DNA from 2 places in the Paenibacillus sophorae genome. Region 1 is predicted to be linked to the other one. Evidence: predicted binding sites of a transcription regulator. Region 1 holds the regulator's gene; the other holds the start of a gene.
What was found. The regulator CtsR, encoded in region 1, represses protease genes until heat stress. The targets are predictions, from matches to a motif close to ATGGTCAATAAAGGTCAAACA.

Region 1 (11,416 bases):
ATGACCCGCGAATTGATAATTCCCGTTAACGGGATTGCCTCCGGTCAGCAGATAGATCACATTGAAATTGTTGATATTCGCCACGAATTGCATAATCAGTATCGGCATCATGGTGTACATCACGGTAGGAAAAGTGATCAGCCGCAGCTTTTGCAGTCCGTCCGCCCCGTCGATATCGGCAGCTTCATACATATCCCCAGGTATAGTGGACAGGACGCCGATAATCATCAGCATGATTACAGGGAAGCCGAGGAGCATGTTGACGAGGACAAGCGTGAGCTTTGCCCACTCTGGGTCCGACAGCCAGGGAACCCGCCCGAACCCCATGAGTTCGAGGTAGTCGTTCACCGGTCCGAACTGGCCGTTAAATACGTTGCGTAGAATGAGGGTGGAGACGAATAAAGGAATGGCGTAAGGAAGAATAAAGATTGTCCGCCAGAACTTTTTGAACCGGATATCCTTCTGCTGTACCGCCAGCGCAATAACAAATCCGGCCGCAAAGCAGGTCAAAGTAGACGCTACGGCCCAGAGCAGGGTCCACAGGGTTACACCGTAGAAGGTCTCGCTCCAGACGCGAAGCCGGAAAATATCGCGAAATGTCTCCAGGCCGTGCCAATTGATTAATTGGGCAGGGGGCATATGGCTGCGCGTGAAGTCGGTGAAAGCGAGTAGAATCATGAACACAATCGGCATTACCGTAAAAAATAAGATACCCAGCACCGGAATGGCAATGGCAATCTGCGGAAAGCGGTAATCGAGTAAAAAATGCAGCGTCTGCCTGAACGTATGCAGCGGCATGCCTTCTTCCCTCAGTCTGGCGCAGCGATAAGCATCCCTGATATTTAGAACATAAACGGCCAGAAGAAGAAACATTAGAAAAATCATAATCAGACCCTCCACCAGTAGATAGATGGAATGATCCCCGATTACCTGTTGATACACCTTGCCGACCTTCTCCAGACGGGCCGATGTCTCTCCTAGTGTAACCAACGCCCATACCGCATGGGGCAGCTTGGCAATCGCCACATACAGACCTGCCAAATGCAGCAGCATTAGCGCTATTCCTTTCCCGTACTGACGGTTGTTAAGCTGACCCGCTCCCATAACCAGAACCGACAAGACAGCGCTTGTCCGGCAGCCGGACAGAAATGGTCTTCGAAGCTCTATTATGGATCGTTTTTCCACCGTTGTATTCACTCCTTATAGAAAAGCCGCTCCGATAGCGACGGAGCGGCCTTAGCGTAATAGTTAAGAATTTTGGGGCCCCCGCAAAGTATTTGGAATAAGCTTCGAAGTTAAGGCTCCACTTTGTGGGGCTATTGTAGTCAGCCTCCTATTGGGCTGCGGCAATATTCGCCTTCATATCCGCCACAGCCTTATCCAGTGTGGACCTAATGTCGGCCCCATTCCAGATTTGTTCCAGCACAGGGGTTATATTTTGGAAGAAATACTGCACTTCCGGAATGACCGGCAGCATCTCCGCATTGGCTACATGCTTGGCGAAGACTTGAATGATATCATCCGACTCCAGCTTTTCATCGTTCTCAATCCCGGCATAAGCAGGCAGTACGCCTCTCATCTCATAGTTCTTGAGCTGCATTTCCTTCGTCGTCATAAAGTGGGCAAACAGCTTGGACGCATTCGGATACTTCGAATAGGAGCTTACGAAATAAGCGGGAACGCTCGCGTAAGGCTTGGGATCGACGCCACCCGGCATTTTTGGCATTTGAATGATTCCGACCTCAAACGGCAGGCTCTTGTATCGGCCAAGATTCCAAATTCCGTCCAAAATAATGCCAACCTTGCCCTGCTCGAACAGCGATACTTTGACATCCTCGGTAAGATCGGAGCTGGCCACAGGCAATATCTCCTTCAGCGAACGGTAGAATTCCATTCCCTTAACCGCACCCTCGTTGTTCAAGCCGATGTCGTTCTTATCTGTTCCGTTATTGCCAAAGATATAGGCGCCGTAACCGGCCATAAATGAATAATTGTAGAGCAAATTGTTGGTTTCGTAGAACAACCCGTATTTATTGTTAGGGATATCATTATACTTCTTGGCAAAAGCCTTCAGATCGTCCCACGTATCCAGCTTCGCGTCCTTTACAATATCTTTGTTGACATACATCATGAAGGATTCGATATTGCGCGGATAACCGTAAAGAATGCCATCGACAGTCACTGCATCCAGAGCGGATTTAACCGAAATGTTAGTTGTTTCCTCGGCAAAATAATCATTCGGCAGGAAGAGGCCCGAGTTCACATTGGGACCGAGCTGATCGGCTCCGGCGACAAACACATCGGCGCCGGTTCCCGCCGGACCATCCGTAATGAGACGGCCGACTGTTTCCCAGAACATCACTTCTTCAAGCGTTACTTTGACATTGTATTTTTTCTCAAACTCTTGCACGGCATATTCGGAAAAAGCATCTTTCTTGTCCCAGTAGACCAGTTCAGCTCCCGGTTCTGGCTGCAGCTCGTCCATCGTCGCATCTGAGCTCGGTAGTGGGGATTCGCTGGCCGCAGCCGGAGCCGATGAAGGATTCGCCGCAGGCGAAGCGCTGCCGCAGGCGGTGACGGCGAGCATACAAACAATTAGAAGGGAAATCAGTCCGGTTCTTCTTTTCATACACATACCTCTCCTCTTGAATACAAAATATTAAGGCAGACAGACACGATAGAAGCGATTAATTTTCACCAAGCTAAGGATTTGGCCTCATCTTCAGCCGGGATATGTAAGGCTTTGTGACATATGACGTTGCCGTTCCTTACAATTTTCAATATACAGGAGGGGATTTGAGAGTGTCAATCATTTTTGTGATTTGTTTTTTCAATAAAATTTGTCTATTTGATCTATTTTCTTAAAGTATTCGTGTAGAACATAAGAAAAATCCTGATATTAATTCCGAATTCACTCAGAATGTTCGTCATTTTGTTGACAGTGTTCTTTTTGCTCATTATTATTAATTCGACTATATGATTTATTTACATGTAAGAATGTAAAGAAAAATCACTTGCTTTGTAGTGTATCTTACATTTTCCAGTATCGAGAAGGAGTGGCTGGCAGTGACGAGGACATGGTGGAAGGAAGCCGTTATTTATCAGATATATCCGAGAAGCTTCAGAGACAGCGACGGCGATGGGATTGGCGATCTTAAAGGAATTGAAGAAAAGCTGGACTATTTGAAAGAGCTTGGGGTCGATGTGATCTGGCTGGGGCCTGTCTATAAATCCCCTAATGATGATTACGGTTATGATGTGAGCGATTATTACGAGATCATGGATGAATTTGGAAGCATGGAGGACTGGACGAGTCTGTGCAGTGAAATTCACTGCCGGGGCATGAAAATCATGATGGACATTATTCTTAATCACACCTCTGACGAGCATGCGTGGTTTCAGGCTTCCAAAACTCCTGGGAACATTTCTTTCCGCGATTATTACTATTGGCGGGAAGGCGACAGCGAGCCGAACAACTGGGAATCGTTCTTTGGCGGATCGGCCTGGAAATATGATGAGGAGGCCCGCGCCTACTATCTTCATCTCTTCTCCGTCAAGCAGCCCGATCTAAACTGGTCGCATGATGCGCTCAGAAAGGAAATGTACAGCATGATGCGCTTTTGGCTGGACAAGGGTGTGGATGCTTTTCGCCTTGATGCGGTCAATCTTCTGGTCAAGCCCGGTGAATGGCAGGACGGGGAGCCGGCCGAACCGGATCATTGCCTGGCCCCGTGCGGGCATTTAATTGCCAACGGCGAAGGGATTCACGATATTTTTCAGGAGATGAACAATGAGGTCTTCTCCCGTTATCCCATGTTTACCGTCGCGGAAATGGCCGGGGTATCGGCGGAGGAAGGTCTGCTCTATACAGATTCCGCTCGCAAGGAGCTGGACAGCATTATCTATTTTGAGCATATGGATGTAGATAACGGCCCGGGCGGTCGCTGGGAGACCATTCCGTTCTCTCTGCAGGCCTTTAAGCAAATTATTACACGCTGGCAGATCAAGCTTCAGGGCAAAGGCTGGATCGGACTTTATCTGAACAATCATGATCAGCCGCGCGTCGTTTCGCGTTGGGGCAATGACATCCGTTACCGCGTGGAAAGCGCAAAAATGTTCGCCACCTGCATTCATATGCTGCAAGGCTCTCCTTACATTTATCAGGGCGAAGAGATCGGTATGACCAATATCCGTTTTGACAGCATTCAGGATTACCGGGATGTGGAGACCCTTAACTATTACCGGATCGAATGCGAGATCAAAGGACGCTCCCACGAAGAGGTGATGAGGGATATCTACCTTAAAAGCCGTGATAATGCGCGCACACCTATGCAATGGGATGACAGCAACTACGCTGGATTCGGAACTGTGCAGCCGTGGATTGATGTTAATCCCAACTATAAGGAAGTAAACGTGGAGAAGGCTCTCGCAGACCCCGGCTCCGTGCTGCACTACTACCGAGAACTGATCCGGCTCCGCAAACGGCATGAGGTGATCGTCTATGGCGATTACAGCCCGCTGCTTGAGGAGCATTCTGATGTGTTCGCGTATAGGCGAACGCTGAATGATGAGACGCTGTTTGTCATCACCAACTTTTCTGAGAAGGAGCTGATTGTTGATCTGGGTGAACCGGCCTCGGAGCCGAGCTTGCTGCTGGCCAATTATCCCCCTGAGGAAGAACCGCTTACAGCGCTGCGGCTGCGCCCCTTTGAAGCGAGAATCTATCTTGCCCGGAACAACATTTCATAGCGAGATCACAGCAGTCCGAGAACTGCATACCGGAACAAAGCGGCTACCGTCTTGCTAAGAGGACGATAGCCGTTTTTTTCAAAATATAAGAATTTATAAGCTGAGCGCTTATCAATTTGCCTTATATTTCTACGAGAAACGGTGCCGTCCTAAAAGGACGGCGAAGCCGTTTCTTCTTGTATAAATAACGCCTTGGACTGGGGACTGGTTATGCTGATCATGATTTGCAGGCAACCTGGTGCTGCTCAGTTACGAAAAAGCCGATGAACCTGTATCAAGCGGGACTGCTTATGGGTAATGTATCGGTAGAGAAAAGGGAGCGGGAACGTATTACGCACGTCCGGACGGCATTGTTTGATTTTTTTTGAACAAAGACTTGGCATTTCGTAAGAATGTGCTATAATAATAAAAAAAGTCAAAGAAAGTCAAAGTCAACAGAGCATACAGCAGGTGATTACTTATTCGTTCCCGTTCGCTTTTTCAAGTATGCGGTGTACAGTTTAGGCCACACTAGTAGGGCTTGAACAGAATCTAAATCCGGGCTTGTCAGCCGGCTTTATACGGGATTCGGCTCTTTGCACTTTGGTTAAAGTTCCTTTAAAGGTTGAGGCCGAAAGAGGGAACGGTGCCATCGGCTGCATCTGCAAGCTCTGAATCTGGAGGATGAGTGATGCGTAATATCTCCGATATCATTGAACAATATCTGAAGAATATTTTGCATGAAAGTCCCGAAGGCACAGTAGAAATTCAACGCAACGATCTGGCGGACCATTTTTCCTGCGTACCCTCCCAGATCAATTATGTAATCAGCACACGCTTTACGCTTGAAAAGGGCTATTTGGTGGAGAGCAAACGCGGCGGAGGCGGATATATCCGCATTCAGCGCATTGAGCTTCCGCAGCACTCGGCGCTGCATACGCATCTTAACCAGAAAATTGGCTCGGGCATCGACCAGAGTACGGCTGAGGGGCTCATTTATCAGCTCGAGGAAGCCGGCTTTTTGACCAGACGCGAAGCCTGTCTTATGCGCGCCGCCATTTCGCGTGAATGCATTGCGGTTAAGCTCCCCCATCGGGACGAAATTCGTTCCAAAATGATGAAGGCGATGCTGATCTCATTGCTCAGCAAATAATTCGGCGCATAGAGGGAGGATTTCGTTATATGGTTTGCCAAGAGTGCGGTGTCAGACCGGCAACGCTTCATTTCACGAAGATTGTGAACGGAGAGAAGACGGAATTTCATATTTGCGAGAACTGTGCAAGGGAAAAGGGTGAATTAATACCGGGTACGTCGGGCGGATTCTCTATTCACAGCCTGCTTTCGGGTTTATTGGATCTGGAGGGGGCAAGCAAGGGGAAATCCGCTGCCGAGGCAAAGCCTCAAGACGTTCGCTGTGAGGAGTGCGGCATGACCTATGGGCAGTTCAGCAAGCTCGGACGATTCGGCTGCAGCTCCTGCTATAAATATTTTGACAAGGGTCTTGATCCGCTCTTCAAAAGAGTGCACGGCAGCACCAGCCATGTGGGGAAGATTCCCAAACGCATCGGTGCGCAAATCCAGTTCAAGCGGCAAATCGATGAATTGAAGGAACAGCTTCAGGAAGCAATCATGCAGGAAGAGTTCGAAAGCGCTGCTGAGCTCAGGGATCAGATTCGAAAACTTGAAAAAGAAATTGCACAAGAGTAAAGTCTTAAGATATATAGGGGGAATGCACGATGCCAGATCTCCGGTTTACCGAACAAGCGCTAAGCGAATGGATGCGCAGCGGCGGCAGCCACTCCGAGATTGTTATCAGCAGCCGTGTGCGGATCGCCCGCAATATACAGCATCACCCTTTTCCTCTTCTGGCTACGAAGAATCAGGCCGATGAAGTCTTGGATGTTCTGGCTCCGGTCGTTGATCAGAACCAGGACGCGGGATATGGCACGTTTGAGCTGGTGAAGCTTGACGAACTGGAAGAATTGGATAAGAAGGTACTGGTCGAGAAACATCTGATCAGTCCCAATCTCGTCAATGACTCCCGCAGCGGGGCGGTGCTGCTGAATGAAGAAGAGTCGGTCAGCATCATGATAAATGAAGAAGACCATCTTCGTATTCAATGCCTGTTTCCCGGATTTCAGGTTCGCGAGGCCTGGGAGAGGGCAACCGCGATCGACGATATCTTCGAGGAGTCGGTCGATTACGCTTTTGACGACAGAAGAGGCTATTTAACCAGTTGCCCGACCAATGTCGGCACAGGACTCCGCGCTTCGGTTATGATGCATCTTCCGGCGCTTGTCATGACCAAGCAGATCGGCCGTATTCTCTCGGCTGTTAATCAGGTGGGGCTTACGGCAAGAGGCATTTACGGGGAAGGCAGTGAAGCTGCCGGGAATATCTTTCAGATTTCCAATCAGATCACACTGGGGCAGACCGAAGCAGAGATTATAGACAACTTGCATGGTGTGGCTATCCAGATTATCGATCATGAACGCAATGCCCGCCAGCGGCTGCTGGATGATTCCGCCTTGCGGATCACTGATCGCATCATGCGGTCGTACGGAATTTTGTCCTACGCGGCCGTAATGGAATTGAAGGAAGCTTCCCAGCGTCTGTCGGATGTGCGGCTTGGCGTGGACTTGGGAATCCTGAAAGCTCCATCCATCTCGGTGCTCAATGAGCTGAATGTCAAGACGCAGCCTGGATTTCTGCAAAAGATGTTTGGCGAGAAGCTGAGCTCAGCCGAATGCGATATGTACCGGGCGAAGCTGTTCCGGGATACATTGGGGATCACACATTAATTATAGATATTTATTATTTATGGAGGTGCAGGGTTATGATGTTTGGCAGATTTACGGAACGCGCACAAAAAGTGCTTGCGCTGGCGCAGGAAGAAGCCGTTCGGCTGGGACACAATAATATCGGCACAGAACATATTTTACTCGGACTTATTCGCGAAGGCGACGGCATTGCCGCCAAAGCTTTGATTGCCCTTGGTCTCGGTCTGGAAAAAATTCAGGACGAGGTGGAAACGCTCATCGGCAGAGGACAAGAACAGCCGACGAACATCGCGTACACCCCGCGAGCCAAGAAGGTCATCGAGCTGTCGATGGATGAAGCCCGTAAGTTGGGCCACACCTACGTCGGCACCGAGCATATCCTCCTCGGACTCATCCGCGAAGGAGAAGGCGTGGCTGCTCGCGTTCTGAACAACCTGGGCATCAGCCTGAACAAAGCCCGTCAACAGGTTCTGCAGCTCCTGGGAAGCAGCGAGTCCACTTCGAGCCACAGCGGAGGCCCATCCAATGTAAGCACACCAACGCTTGACGGATTGGCCCGCGACCTGACGGCCTACGCTAAAGATGGACACTTGGACCCGGTTATCGGGCGCAGCAAAGAGATTGAACGCGTCATTCAGGTGCTGAGCCGCCGGACGAAGAACAATCCGGTGCTCATCGGTGAGCCAGGGGTAGGTAAAACGGCAATCGCCGAAGGCTTGGCACAAAAGATTATCAATAACGAGATTCCGGAAACACTGCGCGACAAGCGTGTAATGACGCTGGACATGGGCTCGGTCGTTGCTGGCACCAAATATCGCGGCGAATTCGAAGATCGTCTCAAAAAGATCATGGACGAAATTCGTCAGGCGGGCAACATTGTGCTCTTCATCGACGAATTGCATACACTGATCGGTGCAGGCGGGGCTGAGGGAGCCATTGACGCTTCCAACATCCTGAAACCCGCGCTGGCCCGCGGCGAGCTGCAATGCATCGGCGCGACAACGCTGGACGAGTACCGCAAGTACATCGAGAAGGATGCGGCTCTGGAACGTCGTTTCCAACCAATCACGGTAGATCAGCCTACTCCGGATGAAGCTGTTCAAATCCTTTACGGCCTGCGTGACCGCTATGAAGCGCATCATCGTGTAAAAATTACGGATGAGGCAATCGTTCAGGCGGTGAAACTGTCTGACCGCTATATCACCGACCGCTTCCTGCCGGACAAGGCGATCGACCTTATTGATGAGGCGGGCTCCAAAGTAAGACTGAACTCTTACACGATTCCGCCGAATTTGAAAGAGCTGGAAACGCGGCTTGACGATATCCGCAAGGAAAAAGACGCCGCTGTTCAAAGCCAGGAGTTCGAAAAAGCGGCTGCTCTTCGTGATACGGAGCAAAAAATCCGTGAAGAGCTCGATACAACAAAGAATCAATGGAAAGAAAAACAAGGCCGTACCGATTCCGAGGTTACCCCTGAGGATATCGCTCAAGTGGTGGCCAGCTGGACCGGAATTCCTGTTAATAAGCTGAAAGAAGAAGAAACGGAACGCCTGCTCAATATGGAAGCCCTGCTGCATGATCGTGTTATCGGCCAGGATGAAGCCGTCAAAGCGGTCAGCCGGGCCATCCGCCGGGCTCGCGCTGGTCTGAAGGATCCGAAGCGTCCGATGGGCTCCTTTATCTTCCTCGGCCCGACTGGGGTTGGTAAGACGGAACTGGCGCGTGCGCTTGCCGAAGCGATGTTCGGAGACGAGAATGCCGTTATCCGTATCGATATGTCGGAGTACATGGAGAAACACTCCACTTCCCGCCTTGTAGGGGCGCCTCCGGGATATGTAGGCTATGAAGAAGGCGGACAGCTTACCGAGAAAGTACGCCGCAAGCCATACTCTGTAGTTCTGCTCGATGAAATTGAGAAGGCACACCCTGAAGTATTCAACATCCTGCTGCAGGTGCTGGAAGACGGCCGCTTGACCGATTCCAAAGGCCGCGTCGTTGATTTCCGCAATACGCTGATCATTCTGACCTCGAACGTTGGCGCTCAAGCGATCAAACGCAACTCCACGCTCGGATTTACGGCGGTACAGGATGCCGGCGCCGAGTACTCGAGCATGAAGGGCAAGGTCATGGATGAACTGAAGAAGAGCTTCCGTCCGGAGTTCCTGAACCGGATCGACGAAATCATCGTATTCCACTCGCTGGAAGAGAAGCACATCGCCGAGATCGTTACGCTGATGTCCGAAGAGCTGCGCAAGCGGCTGCGTGAATACGCCGTCGATTTCGAATTGACGGACACAGCGAAAGCTTTCCTGGCCAAAGAAGGATTTGATCCGGCCTTCGGCGCGCGTCCGCTGCGCCGCGCGATCCAGAAGCATATCGAGGACCGTCTGTCCGAGGAGATGCTGAGAGGCAATATTGCCAAGGGCGATTTGCTGAAGATCGACGAAGAGAACGGCGAACTGACCGTGCGCAAGAAAGAGCCGGTATCGCTGGAGAAGGACGGAGAATAAGATACAGCCTAAAGAATAGGCATGGGTAATCATAGAAGGAGAGCCGCTTCCTTGTTCGGAAGCAGGCTCTCCTTTTTGGCATATATGGATATATATGCTGCGCCCTTTTCCCGAATGCTCTTTCGTTCACCGCCCTTAAATGGTAAACTTTGATTGACAGGGAAATATCCGCGATTTGAAGAAGTGGCGGCATGGTTAAACGGTTCGAAGGAGAAATTATGGCTAAGACAAAAACAAAATTTTACTGCATTGAATGCGGGTACGAGTCTCTGAAATGGCTTGGGAAATGCCCAGGATGTCAGGCTTGGAATAGCATGGTGGAAGAAACGGAAAGCGTAGTCAAAACTCAGGGGATGAACACCCCTGTTTTTCATAGTAAAGAAAAGCCCCAGTCCATCATAAATATAGAAAGCGATCAGGAACCCCGCATATTGACCGGTATCGGCGAACTAAACCGGGTGCTTGGCGGAGGGATTGTGCCGGGCTCTCTGGTGCTTGTGGGAGGCGACCCAGGCATAGGGAAATCGACGCTGCTGCTGCAGACCTCCCATGCGCTGACTACGCAGGGATTGCGCGTGCTGTACATTTCGGGAGAAGAATCGGTTCGTCAGACCAGACTGCGGGCGGACCGGCTCGGAGCCCTGTCATCCGAGCTGTATGTGCTCTGTGAGACGAATATGGAAGCGATCGAGGAAGCGATTGAGGCGATTCAGCCTCAGTTTCTGGTAATCGACTCCATACAGACGGTGTTTCTGCCGGAAGTGACAAGCGCGCCAGGAAGCGTGTCGCAGGTCCGCGAATGCACGACAAGATTTATGCGGATCGCCAAGATTCGCGGCATCGCGACCGTGCTGGTCGGGCATGTTACGAAGGAAGGCGCAATCGCCGGACCCCGGATGCTTGAGCATATGGTGGACTGCGTGCTGTATTTCGAAGGCGAGCGCCATCATACGTACCGGCTGCTGCGGGCCGTCAAGAACCGTTTCGGTTCCACGAATGAAATCGGCATTTTTGAAATGGGCGAAATCGGCCTGTCCGAGGTTGGCAATCCGTCTGAGCTGTTTCTTTCCGAGCGGCCCCTCGGCGTAGCGGGGTCCACAGTTGTAGCCAGCATGGAAGGCACGCGCCCGGTGCTGGTGGAACTTCAGGCGCTTGTCGCCGCCACGCATTTCCCCTCGCCGCGGCGGATGTCCACCGGACTGGATAACCAAAGGATGGCGCTCATTATCGCTGTGCTGGAGAAGCGGATGGGCATGTTCCTGCAAAATCAGGATGCCTATCTTAATGTCGCGGGTGGGGTTAAGCTGGATGAGCCGGCCATTGATCTGGCAGTCGCGGTCAGTATTGCTTCGAGTTTCCGGGATATCCCGACCAAACCGTACGACGTGTTCTTCGGTG
Region 2 (11,416 bases), 790 kb from region 1:
GGTTGTCTCCTCCAGCGCCGTCAAGATGTTCATCTGCAACGTGATGACCCAGCCGGGGGAAACCGACAACTATACGGTAAGCGATCATTTGCAGGCGGTGTATGATCATATCGGAATGCACCTGTTCGATTATGTCATCGTAAATAATGGTGAAATTCCGCCTGAAGTGCAGCGCAAATACGCCGAACAAGGGGCGCGTCCGGTCGAGCTGGACAGGAAAGCCATGGAAGATCAGTGCTATAAGCTGATTGCCGACAAGCTGGTTTTATTCCGCACCTATTTGCGGCATGATACGGATAAGCTGAGCCATCATATTTATCAGTTGGTTCAGGATTGGATAACACGAAAGAGGTGAGAACCTTGTCTTTTGCGGCGCTGACTAAAAAAGAACTGACGATGGTCGAGAGCGGCCCCTGCTGCGAGAAAGCGGAAATGTCGGCGCTGATTCGGATGAACGGATCGGTGCAGCTTTCAAACAAGAGGATCATTCTCGACATCTCAACGGAAAATGCCGCGATTGCAAGGCGGATTTATTCCTTGCTTAAGAAATATTACCACGCTCATATAGAGCTTCTCGTGCGTAAAAAAATGCGTTTGAAGAAAAATAACGTATATATCGTCAGAATCCCCGCCCGCGTCGAGGAAATTCTGAACGATCTCAAAATCGTCTCGGAGGGCTTCGTGTTTACGGACGGCATTGATGAAAGCATTGTCCGTAAAAATTGCTGCAAACGCGCGTACCTGCGCGGCGCCTTTATGGCGGGAGGGTCGGTGAACAACCCGGAAGGTTCGTCCTACCATCTGGAGATCGCCTCGATGTATGAGGAACACTGCAAAGCGCTGGTCGAGCTGGCTGGGGAGTTTCATCTTAACGCCCGCTGCATCGAGCGCAAGAAGGGGTTCATCCTTTACATCAAGGAAGGCGAGAAGATCATCGAGTTCCTGAATCTGATCGGCGCCCATCAGGCGCTGTTCAAATTTGAAGATGTTCGGATTATGCGGGATATGCGGAACTCCGTCAACCGGATCGTGAACTGCGAGACCGCCAATCTTAACAAGACAATCAGCGCGGCGGTGCGGCAGATTGAGAACATCAAATTTCTGGAGAAGGAAATCGGCCTGGATAACTTGCCAGACAAGCTGAGGGAAGTAGCGGAAGTCCGGCTGGCCCATCCCGATATCAATCTGAAGGAAGTCGGCGAGATGCTAAAGGGAAACGTCAGTAAATCCGGCGTTAACCATCGGCTCCGCAAAATCGACGAGCTGGCGGAGAAGCTCCGCGGCGAATGATTTATTTTTTTCTAGTGTCGTTTAGGTTATAATGATATAATATGATAAAATTTACTGTGAAATTTTTGGGCAGATCTTAATTAGGGGGTAAGCGTTTCATGACAAAGCACCCGGTAGTCGTCCGGTTGAAGACGGGGCTCCATGCTCGGCCGGCAGCACTGTTCGTACAGGAAGCGAACAAATTCTCATCAGAGATTTTCGTTGAAAAAGACGATAAAAAAGTTAACGCCAAAAGTATCATGGGGATTATGAGCCTTGCTATCAGCTCCGGCACGGAGATTTATATCAGCGCGGAAGGCGCGGACGCCGATCAGGCCGTAACCGCTTTGACGAGTCTTGTCAGCAAAGAAGAGCTGGAGAATCAATAACAATATCCGCAGCAGCCCTATTTATGGTATGACCAAAAAAGCCCTTAAGGGCTTTTTTATTTTGCGTACCGATGCAACATTTGCCAGGCCCTCCCGTCTAGTAGATATGATGGTAATCACGCAAAACCTATAGAGGAGGATGGAACAAATGAAGGGATGGATTAAGCCGGCCCTGGCGGTGTTTGTTGCGGGAAGCTTAATGGTAGGAGGGATGACGGTGAGCGGTTCATTGGATAAGCCCCAGAAGGCCTACGCTGAAGAGGTGCAGAAAAATATAGTCAGTGTCGTAGGAAAGGGAGAATTGTCGATGAAGCCGGATATCGTCTATCTGTCGATCGGAGTCGATGCTTCGGCGTCAACCGCCCAGGAAGCGCAGAAGACCAACGGAGCGAAAATTCAAAAATTGACGGCTCTGCTGAAGAATACCTGGGGCATCAGTGAGAAGGATATCCAAACCGCGGAGTTCTACGTCCAGCCGAATTACACGTATAACGAGAAAGAGGGCCAGCAGGTTAAAGGTTATAACGCACATCATGTTCTGCGGGTCGCATACCGCGATCTGGCCAAGGTAGGAGCGCTGCTGGATGCAGCTTCTGAAGCAGGGGCCAATAATATAGGCAATGCCCGTTTTGCGGTGGAGGATACCTCGGCCTTTGAAGCGCAAGTCATTGAAAAGGCGATGGCCAACGCCGACGTGAAAGCGGCCGCGATTGCCAAAGCCGCCAAGAGAACGCTCGGACAGGTGCTGACCGTCAGCCAGAACGACGGAGGCGCTAGCCCTGTACTTTATGAAGAGAATGCCAGAGCGATGGCCAATGTCGCCGACAGCGCAAGCGGTACCGCGGTTCAGCCGGGAGAGGTAAAGATTACGACGCAGCTTAGCGTTATGTATCAATTAAACTAGCAGGGAAGCGTGCCCAAAGATGAATGAAAGAGAGGCTTTTACCCGAAAACATCGGGGCGGAGAAGACCTCTTTTCTAATCTCCTAGAGCAGAAAGGAAGTAACATTCAATGAACAAGACGAACAGACTTGCACGCAAATGGGGAGCCGGAATGATCGCTGCTGGGATGCTGCTGGGAGGGACGTTTCTTCCTGGAGGGACGGGCTTGGCGGCGCCGGTTAAGTCACAGGCTGACTATTCTCTGATTACCTTGAAATGGAATGGAACCATTACCCCGCAACAGGGCATTCACCAACAGGGAAAAGTATGGATTCCAATAACATTTCTGAAGAGTGTACTGGGCATGCAGATCACTTACAATAAGGCGGAAAATACCTATACGATCGGGCAGGGAGTCCGTCAAACTAAGCTGATGGTCTCTGAATACGGAATTTCACTTGCAGTTAACGGTTATTTCATCAACGAGTATGAAGGCCGCAATATTAATAATCATCTCTACGTTCCATTCGGTTTGCTCAGCGATTATTTGGGCTATCGTGGAGACTTTAACGCCTCCTCCGGTAGGCTGAACGTGATGAACAGACCGCTGAACGCGCTGACATTAACGACGGTTACATATGCCAAGGAGACGGACGGCGCAGCCATCAAGCTGGATTATCCGCAAATTTCAGGACTTGTGAGCGCGTCTGCACAGCAGAGCATCAATGATACGCTAAAAAAGGCCGCTATGAGCTTTGCAGCCGACGCAGGCCAGGCGATTGCCGAAAAAAACGAACAGGACCGCCCGTACGAATTCGACTCGAATTACGTGGTGACCTACAACCAGGATGGCGTGCTTAGCCTGGTCATGAGCCAATATGGCTATACCGGAGGCGCCCACGGAATGACTCTGCGCCAGGCGTTTACTTTCTCGCTCAAGGACGGCAAGCGTCTGCTATTGGGCGATTTGTTCAGAGCCAATCCGAACTACAAAAAACTGCTGAACGAGAAGGTAGGCAAGCAGCTTAAGGCGGATGCAGGTTATTTTGGCGGCTTTAACGGACTGAATACCGAGAAATATTTCTATCTTAAAGATGGCCGGGTCGTGCTCTTCTTTCAATTATATGAATATACGCCATATGCCGAGGGCTTCCCAGAGTTCACCTTCACCTTTAAAGAACTGCTCCCGAATGGAAGCAGTCCGTTCGCTGGCATAAAATAGTCTTCTGATACCGGATATTTCCCCGTAGCGCGCGCGAAATGCCGTTCATATGCTGAATGGTGACCGAGCTATAAGCGCGAGAGGGGGGAATGCCATGGTTTATAATTATACGGCGATCGGCGATTCGCTGACGACCGGCTTCGGGGCGATGCCCGGCAGCGGCTTTGTTCCCGTGTATAGGCGGATGTCAGAGGTATCGCTCCGCAATTTTGTCGCCTATACGAATCTGGGGATCAACGGCATGACTACAGCCGAACTAGAGCAGCGTGTCCGGTATAACTCGCTGTTTCGCCAATCGCTTCGTGAGGCGGATATTATCACCATTTCGATCGGCGGCAACGATTTGATCCATGCTGCCAAAGCGGTGGCTAGACACTCTAGTCCGCCATTTTCCATTTTTCAGACTACCCTGAAGGAATCCCGGCAGCATTTTGCGGGTATCATGGGGCAGATTTATCAGGCAAAGGCTGGAGCGGGCAAGCCTTACATTATCCGGATTATCGGATTATACAATCCCTATCCTCAGATGGAAGAGGCTTCGGGATGGGTGCAGCAGTTCAACCGCCAAATGGCTCAGTATAATAACCGGGTATGCGGCTTTGCCGATATTTACGGAGCGTTTACGGGACATGAGCGGCAACTGCTCTCTATCGATAATCTTCATCCGAACGGAAAAGGGTACCGTATCATTGCCGAACGGCTGCACAAGCTTGGATATGGCAATCTGCTCCGGACCTACTAAGGACGAAAAACACCCCTTGCTCACGATTAGTGGGCAAGGGGTGTTTGCGTGTTTGTGAAGGTTTGCCGGGTATGTTACACACTGACAGACTGCGGTTTTTCAATAACTTTATCAACGAGGCCGTATTCGGCGGCATCCGCGGCACTCATGAAGTAGTCGCGGTCCGTGTCCTTCTCGATGCGCTCAAGCGGCTGACCGGTGCGTTCTGCCAAAATACGGTTCAGTTTGTCGCGCATTTTCAGGATGCGGCGGGCACGAATTTCAATATCCGTAGCCTGCCCTTGGGCACCACCCAGCGGTTGGTGAATCATAATCTCGCTGTTCGGCAGCGCATAGCGTTTGCCCTTCGCTCCGGCGTTAAGCAGGAAGGCGCCCATGGAAGCGGCAAGTCCGACGCAGATTGTGGATACATCCGGCTTGATGTACTGCATCGTATCAAAAATCGCCATGCCAGCGGTGATGGATCCGCCCGGGCTGTTAATGTACAAAGAAATATCTTTTTCCGGGTCCTCGGCGGCCAGGAAAAGCATTTGTGCGATGATGGAATTGGCTACCACGTCATTGACCTCAGTTCCAAGGAAAATGATGCGGTCCTTTAACAGGCGGGAATAGATGTCATAAGCCCGCTCGCCTCGGCTGCTTTGTTCTACGACCATAGGAATGTAACTCACGTGGAAAACCTCCTTAAATTAGATCTTCAAAAATGGATTTCGTTATAGCGTTTTTTCTTAACTGTTACCGTATTACCCACATGATAAACAAATTCAAACAAAAAGTCAAAGAAAGTCAAACGAAAAGTCAAAGAAAGTCAAACTCATCATAAAAAAAAGCGCCAATTCATGGCGCACTGTGTTAAATAATCTAGGTTTGGTTAAACAAATAATGTGGCGCGCCCGCCAAGAATCGAACTTGGATCTCAGGCTTCGGAGGCCTACGTCATATCCATTGGACCACGGGCGCAACAGAAATTATTATAATATAAAATTTCGACTAATGCAACTCTTATTAATCATATAGGTCATAGGGACCGGCTCTTCGCCGCCGAAATGTACAGGTTTATGTATAAGAAGAAAAGAGGGTGAGAATTCTACTTTCGGAGCCCTTGCGTTCAGGGGAATATTTGGGTAGAATACTTAGTGGGACTTAAAAAGTTATCCCGGGACGTTTTAAGACCATAGAGAAGGGGTCAGAAGAGAAAGACGAAGTTGCAGGAGTGAAAGTATGCGTGACTTATTAGAAATCCAAAAGCAGCTTCTGCCTGATCTCATGGAAACCCTCAAACGACGGTATACGATTCTTCATCAGATCCTGTTGTCCGATATTATCGGCCGCAGAACGCTCGCCGCTTCGCTTGATATGACCGAACGGGTTCTGCGTGCGGAAACGGACCTTCTGAAATCGCAGGGGCTCATCGAGATCGAGAGCGTAGGCATGCGGATCAGCGATGCCGGCCGGAAACTGCTTGACTTGTTGGAGCCGCTCGCCAAGAGTTTGTTTGGCCTGGAGGATCTGGAAGAAAGAATTCGTTTGAGTTACGGTTTGAAGAAAGTTATTGTGGTTCCGGGCGATTGCGAAGTGTCACCGTTTACCAAGAGAGAACTCGGAAGAGCAGGAGCGAGAGCGTTGCTCGGCGTAATGAGAGCCGATGACACGGTTGCCGTCACCGGAGGTTCGACGCTGTCCGAATTGGCTGAGCAGATGACCACACCCTTGTCCGTGTCCTATCGGGACGCCTTGATCGTGCCCGCCAGAGGAGGACTTGGTGAGAGCGTGGAATTTCAGGCCAATACCATCGCTTCGACGGTAGCCAAGCGGATTGGAGCACATTACCGCCTACTGCATGTGCCGGACTTGCTCAGCGAGGAAGCCTTTCTATCGCTGGCCCATGAACCGAACATTTCAGAAATCGTACAGATTATCCGCCGTTCAAGAATTATCGTTCATGGAATCGGAGATGCCTTGGAAATGACCCGTCGCCGTAGACTTGACGAGGAGACGATCACCAAGATCAAGAACGCCGGCGCCGTTGCCGAATCCTTCGGCCACTACTTTAACGAGCAGGGTGAAGTGGTGCACTCCATGCTGACTATGGGACTGCGCCTAGAGGATATCGTGCGGACGGAAATTGTAATTGGCATCGCCGGAGGCAAGCGGAAGGCCAAAGCCATTCACGCTGTGCTGCGGTTCGGCCAAGAAGACATACTTGTCATAGATGAAGCCGCCGCGGCCGAAATCGTCAAGCAAATTGACGAACAGAATGCCGCAGCCCCGCAATCTTCCTATTATGGCGAGCACTAGCATTATTATGCTTCATACTTAGTGTTGTCTTGACAAACCCTATGGTTTGTCTTGAATAAATAAAAATGAATTTTAGGAGGAACTATTCAATGACTGTAAAAGTAGGTATTAACGGATTTGGACGTATTGGCCGCCTCGCATTCCGCCGTATTCAAGACGTGGAAGGAATCGAAGTTGTAGCGATCAATGACCTTACCGATGCCAAGATGCTGGCGCACTTGTTAAAATATGATACATCGCAAGGCAAATTCCAAGGCGACGTTGAAGTTCACGACGGATTCTTCAAAGTGAACGGCAAGGAAGTTAAAGTTCTGGCTAACCGCAACCCTGAAGAACTGCCTTGGGGCGACCTGGGCGTAGATATCGTTCTGGAGTGCACAGGATTCTTCACTTCCAAAGAAAAAGCTGAGCTTCACCTGAAAGGCGGAGCGAAAAAAGTCGTTATCTCCGCTCCGGCTACCGGCGACATGAAGACTGTTGTTTACAACGTTAACCACGACATTCTTGACGGTTCCGAAACAGTTATTTCCGGCGCTTCCTGCACAACGAACTGCCTGGCTCCAATGGCTAAAGTCCTGAACGACAAGTTCGGCATTATTGAAGGCCTGATGACTACAATCCACGCTTACACCGGCGACCAAAACACGCTGGACGCTCCGCATGCTAAAGGCGACTTCAGACGCGCCCGCGCTGCAGCTGAGAACATCGTTCCTAACACGACTGGCGCTGCCAAAGCGATCGGCCTGGTTATTCCTGAGCTGAAAGGCAAACTCGACGGTGCCGCTCAACGCGTACCGGTGCCTACTGGTTCCCTGACTGAGCTGGTTACTGTTCTGAACAAGACTGTAACGGCTGACGAAATCAACGCAGCAATGAAAGAAGCTTCCGATCCAGATACTTACGGATACACTGAAGACGAAATCGTATCCTCCGATATCAAGGGTCTGACTTTCGGATCCCTGTTCGACGCTACACAAACCAAAGTAATTACTGTTGGCGACAAACAGCTCGTTAAGACTGTTGCTTGGTACGACAATGAAATGTCCTACACCGCTCAACTCGTTCGTACGCTCGAACACTTCGCAAAACTGGCTAAATAATTCGAGATTTTATATAGCATCATCCATAGAGCGGAAACAGCAGTTTATTGTTTCCGCTCTTTTCCGAAATATTAGATAATCGCAGCTATTAACAATTCCTATGATATAAGCCTTTTCGGAAAAACGGATGCCGTTCCTACTAGAATGACGCAGCCGTTTCTTCTTGATGCAAACTCTGTGCGTTTGCCCAGAATTCCAAAAGTGGAACAATTTCGGGTATGGAGGGAAATAGTCATGAGCAAAAAAAGTGTCCGTGATGTAGAAGTAACAGGCAAACGCGTATTTGTCCGCGTGGATTTCAATGTGCCGCTCGAAGACGGTAAAATTACCGACGATACGCGTATTCGCGAAACGCTTCCTACGATTAAATATTTGATCGAAAATGGGGCCAAACTTATTCTAGCGAGCCATATGGGCCGTCCGAAAGGCCAATTTGTCGATTCCATGCGACTGACTCCAGCCGCAGAACGCCTGTCCGAGCTGCTCGGCAAACCGGTTGCCAAAGCGGACGAAGCGGTTGGCGAAGCGGTAAAAGCAAAAATTGCCGAACTGAAAGACGGCGACGTTCTGGTGCTTGAGAATGTCCGTTTCTATCCGGGCGAAGAGAAGAATGATCCGGAGCTTGCGAAGCAGTTCGCCGAGCTGGCCGATCTGTTCGTCAATGACGCATTCGGCGCGGCGCACCGTGCGCATGCTTCGACCGAAGGCATCGCCCATTACCTGCCGGCTGTATCCGGACTTCTGATGGAGAAAGAATTGAACGTACTGGGCAAAGCCCTCTCCAATCCGGAGCGTCCTTTCACCGCGATTATCGGCGGTTCGAAAGTTAAAGACAAGATTGATGTTATCGACAACCTGCTGACTCTGGCAGACAACGTGCTGATCGGCGGAGGCCTGTCTTACACGTTCTCCAAAGCTCAAGGCTACGAAGTCGGAAAATCCCTGCTCGACGAAGAAAAAATCGATACCGCTCTTGTCTTTATCGAAAAAGCAAAAAAACTTGGCAAGAACTTCCTGCTGCCGGTTGACGCTGTAGTAGCCGATAAGTTCGGCGCCGACGCCAACACCAAGACTGTTGACATTAGCGAAATCCCTGCGGATTGGCTCGGTCTGGATATCGGTCCTAAAACGGCTGCATTGTATGCGGACGTTATCAAGAACTCCAAACTTGTTGTATGGAACGGACCGATGGGCGTATTTGAAATCGATATTTTCGCTGAAGGTACGAAAGCGGTGGCTGAAGCCTGCGCGAAGACTGAAGGATATACCGTTATCGGTGGCGGCGACTCCGCTGCAGCAGCCGAAAAATTCAAGCTGGCCGATCAAATGGACCATATCTCCACCGGCGGCGGAGCATCGCTTGAATTCATGGAAGGCAAAGCTCTTCCTGGCGTAGTGGCGCTGAACGATAAGTAAGACGATAGAGGGAGGCAAGCTCTGCTATGAGTAGAACACCAATTATTGCCGGAAACTGGAAAATGTTCAAGACCGTTCCGGAAGCCGAAGGCTTTTTCGCCGAAGTTAAGGGCAAGGCCGAAGTGGATGGCGTGGAAACGGTAATCTGCGCTCCGTTCACCAACCTGCCGGCTCTGACGAAAGCGGCTCAAGGTACAAGCATCAAAATCGGCGCACAGAACCTTCATTTCGAAGACAACGGCGCTTATACGGGTGAAATCAGCGGTGTTATGCTGAAGGATCTCGGTGTAGACTATGTCATTCTCGGCCACTCCGAGCGCCGCGCTTATTTCGGCGAAACGGACGAAATCGTGAACAAGAAAATGCACGCGGCATTCCGCCACGGTATTACTCCAATCGTATGCGTAGGCGAGAAGCTCGAAGAGCGCGAAGCCGACCAAACGAAGGAAGTTTGCAAAGTGCAAACCGAAGGCGCGTTCCAAGGTCTCAGCGCGGAGCAGGCAGCCCAAACCGTTATCGCCTATGAGCCAATCTGGGCTATCGGTACCGGCAAATCCTCCACTTCGGCGGATGCCAACGAGGTTATCGCTTACATCCGCAGCCTGATCAAGGACTTGTACGACGAAGCGACTGCCGAAGCAATCCGCATTCAGTACGGCGGAAGTGTGAAGCCTGAGAACGTTACCGAATACATGGGCCAAAGCGACATCGACGGCGCTCTCGTCGGCGGTGCAAGCCTGCAGCCTGGTTCCTTCGTTCAACTTGTTGAGGGGGCGAAGTAATGTCAGCACCAAGACCCGTAGCATTGATTATCATGGACGGTTTCGGTCTGCGTAATACTGCGGAAGGCAACGCCGTCGCTCAGGCGAACAAACCCAACTACGACCGTTACCTGAAGCAGTATCCCAATACAACGCTTACCGCCTCCGGCGAAGCCGTAGGACTTCCGGAAGGCCAAATGGGTAACTCCGAAGTGGGGCATCTTAATATCGGTGCGGGCCGGATCGTATATCAAGATTTGACCCGTATTGATAAATCCATTCGCGACGGAGAATTTTTTGAGAATGAAACTTTGGTGGAAGCGGTAAGACATGCCAAGTCGACTGGCAAAAAGCTTCACCTGTACGCGCTTGTATCCGACGGAGGGGTACACAGCCATATCAATCACCTGTTCGCTATGCTGGAGCTTGCCAAAAAGGAAGAGATGAACGACGTGTTCATCCACGCCTTCATGGACGGCCGCGACGTACCGCCGAGCAGCGGCCAGCAATTCGTTCAAGCTCTTATCTCCAAGATCGAGGAACTTGGCGTAGGCAAAATCGCTACGGTATCCGGACGTTACTTCGCGATGGACCGCGACAAACGTTGGGATCGCGTGGAGAAGGCCTACCGTGCAATGGTTTATGGCGAAGGACCGAAATTTTCGGATGCATTGCAGGCGATCACAGCCTCGTACCAGAATTCCGTGTATGATGAATTCGTTGAGCCTTGCGTTATCGTGGACGGCGAAGGCAAGCCGGTAACGACTGTCGAAAGCGGCGATTCCGTCGTGTTCCTGAACTTCCGTCCGGACCGCGCTATTCAGCTGTCCCAGGTGTTCACGAACGCTGATTTCCGCGGCTTTGATCGTGGACCGCTGTTCCCGCAGGATCTTCACTTTGTCTGCCTGACTACATTCAGTGAAACGGTGCAGGGCTATGTCGCCTACAAGCCGAAGAATCTGGACAACACGCTGGGCGAGGTTCTGGTACAGAACAACAAGAAGCAGCTGCGCATTGCGGAGACCGAGAAGTATCCGCACGTAACCTTCTTCTTCAGCGGCGGCCGCGACGTGGAACTGCCGGGAGAGACCCGTATTCTGATCAACTCCCCGAAAGTGGCAACCTATGACCTGCAGCCGGAGATGAGCGCCTACGAGGTGGCTGCGGCTTGCGTGGCCGAGATCGAAGCGGAAAAACATGATGCCATCATTCTGAACTTCGCTAATCCCGACATGGTCGGCCACTCCGGCATGCTGGAACCGACCATTAAAGCGGTTGAAGTAACAGACGAATGTGTAGGCAAAGTGGTAGACGCAGTTCTTGCCAAAGGTGGCGTA

Region 2: a site for CtsR is predicted at 5,277-5,297, ahead of clpP (ATP-dependent Clp endopeptidase proteolytic subunit ClpP). Genes of this name have one in related genera too.

The regions. Positions count from the first base shown of each region.
Region 1 covers NZ_CP076607.1:51,837-63,252, reverse strand. The annotation lists gene KP014_RS00365 (carbohydrate ABC transporter permease) at 1-1,185, opposite strand, end outside; gene KP014_RS00360 (sugar ABC transporter substrate-binding protein) at 1,334-2,629, opposite strand; gene KP014_RS00355 (alpha-glucosidase) at 3,067-4,749, shown strand; gene KP014_RS00350 (CtsR family transcriptional regulator) at 5,420-5,881, shown strand; gene mcsA (protein-arginine kinase activator protein McsA) at 5,911-6,435, shown strand; gene mcsB (protein-arginine kinase McsB) at 6,465-7,529, shown strand; gene clpC (ATP-dependent protease ATP-binding subunit ClpC) at 7,565-10,018, shown strand; gene radA (DNA repair protein RadA) at 10,237-11,416, shown strand, end outside.
Region 2 covers NZ_CP076607.1:842,714-854,129, forward strand. The annotation lists gene KP014_RS04095 (gluconeogenesis factor YvcK family protein) at 1-355, shown strand, start outside; gene whiA (DNA-binding protein WhiA) at 361-1,290, shown strand; gene KP014_RS04105 (HPr family phosphocarrier protein) at 1,389-1,658, shown strand; gene KP014_RS04110 (SIMPL domain-containing protein) at 1,807-2,562, shown strand; gene KP014_RS04115 (DUF3298 and DUF4163 domain-containing protein) at 2,671-3,762, shown strand; gene KP014_RS04120 (GDSL-type esterase/lipase family protein) at 3,857-4,504, shown strand; gene clpP (ATP-dependent Clp endopeptidase proteolytic subunit ClpP) at 4,579-5,175, opposite strand; tRNA gene KP014_RS04130 (tRNA-Arg) at 5,390-5,464, opposite strand; gene KP014_RS04135 (sugar-binding transcriptional regulator) at 5,726-6,802, shown strand; gene gap (type I glyceraldehyde-3-phosphate dehydrogenase) at 6,892-7,902, shown strand; gene KP014_RS04145 (phosphoglycerate kinase) at 8,137-9,318, shown strand; gene tpiA (triose-phosphate isomerase) at 9,345-10,100, shown strand; gene gpmI (2,3-bisphosphoglycerate-independent phosphoglycerate mutase) at 10,100-11,416, shown strand, end outside.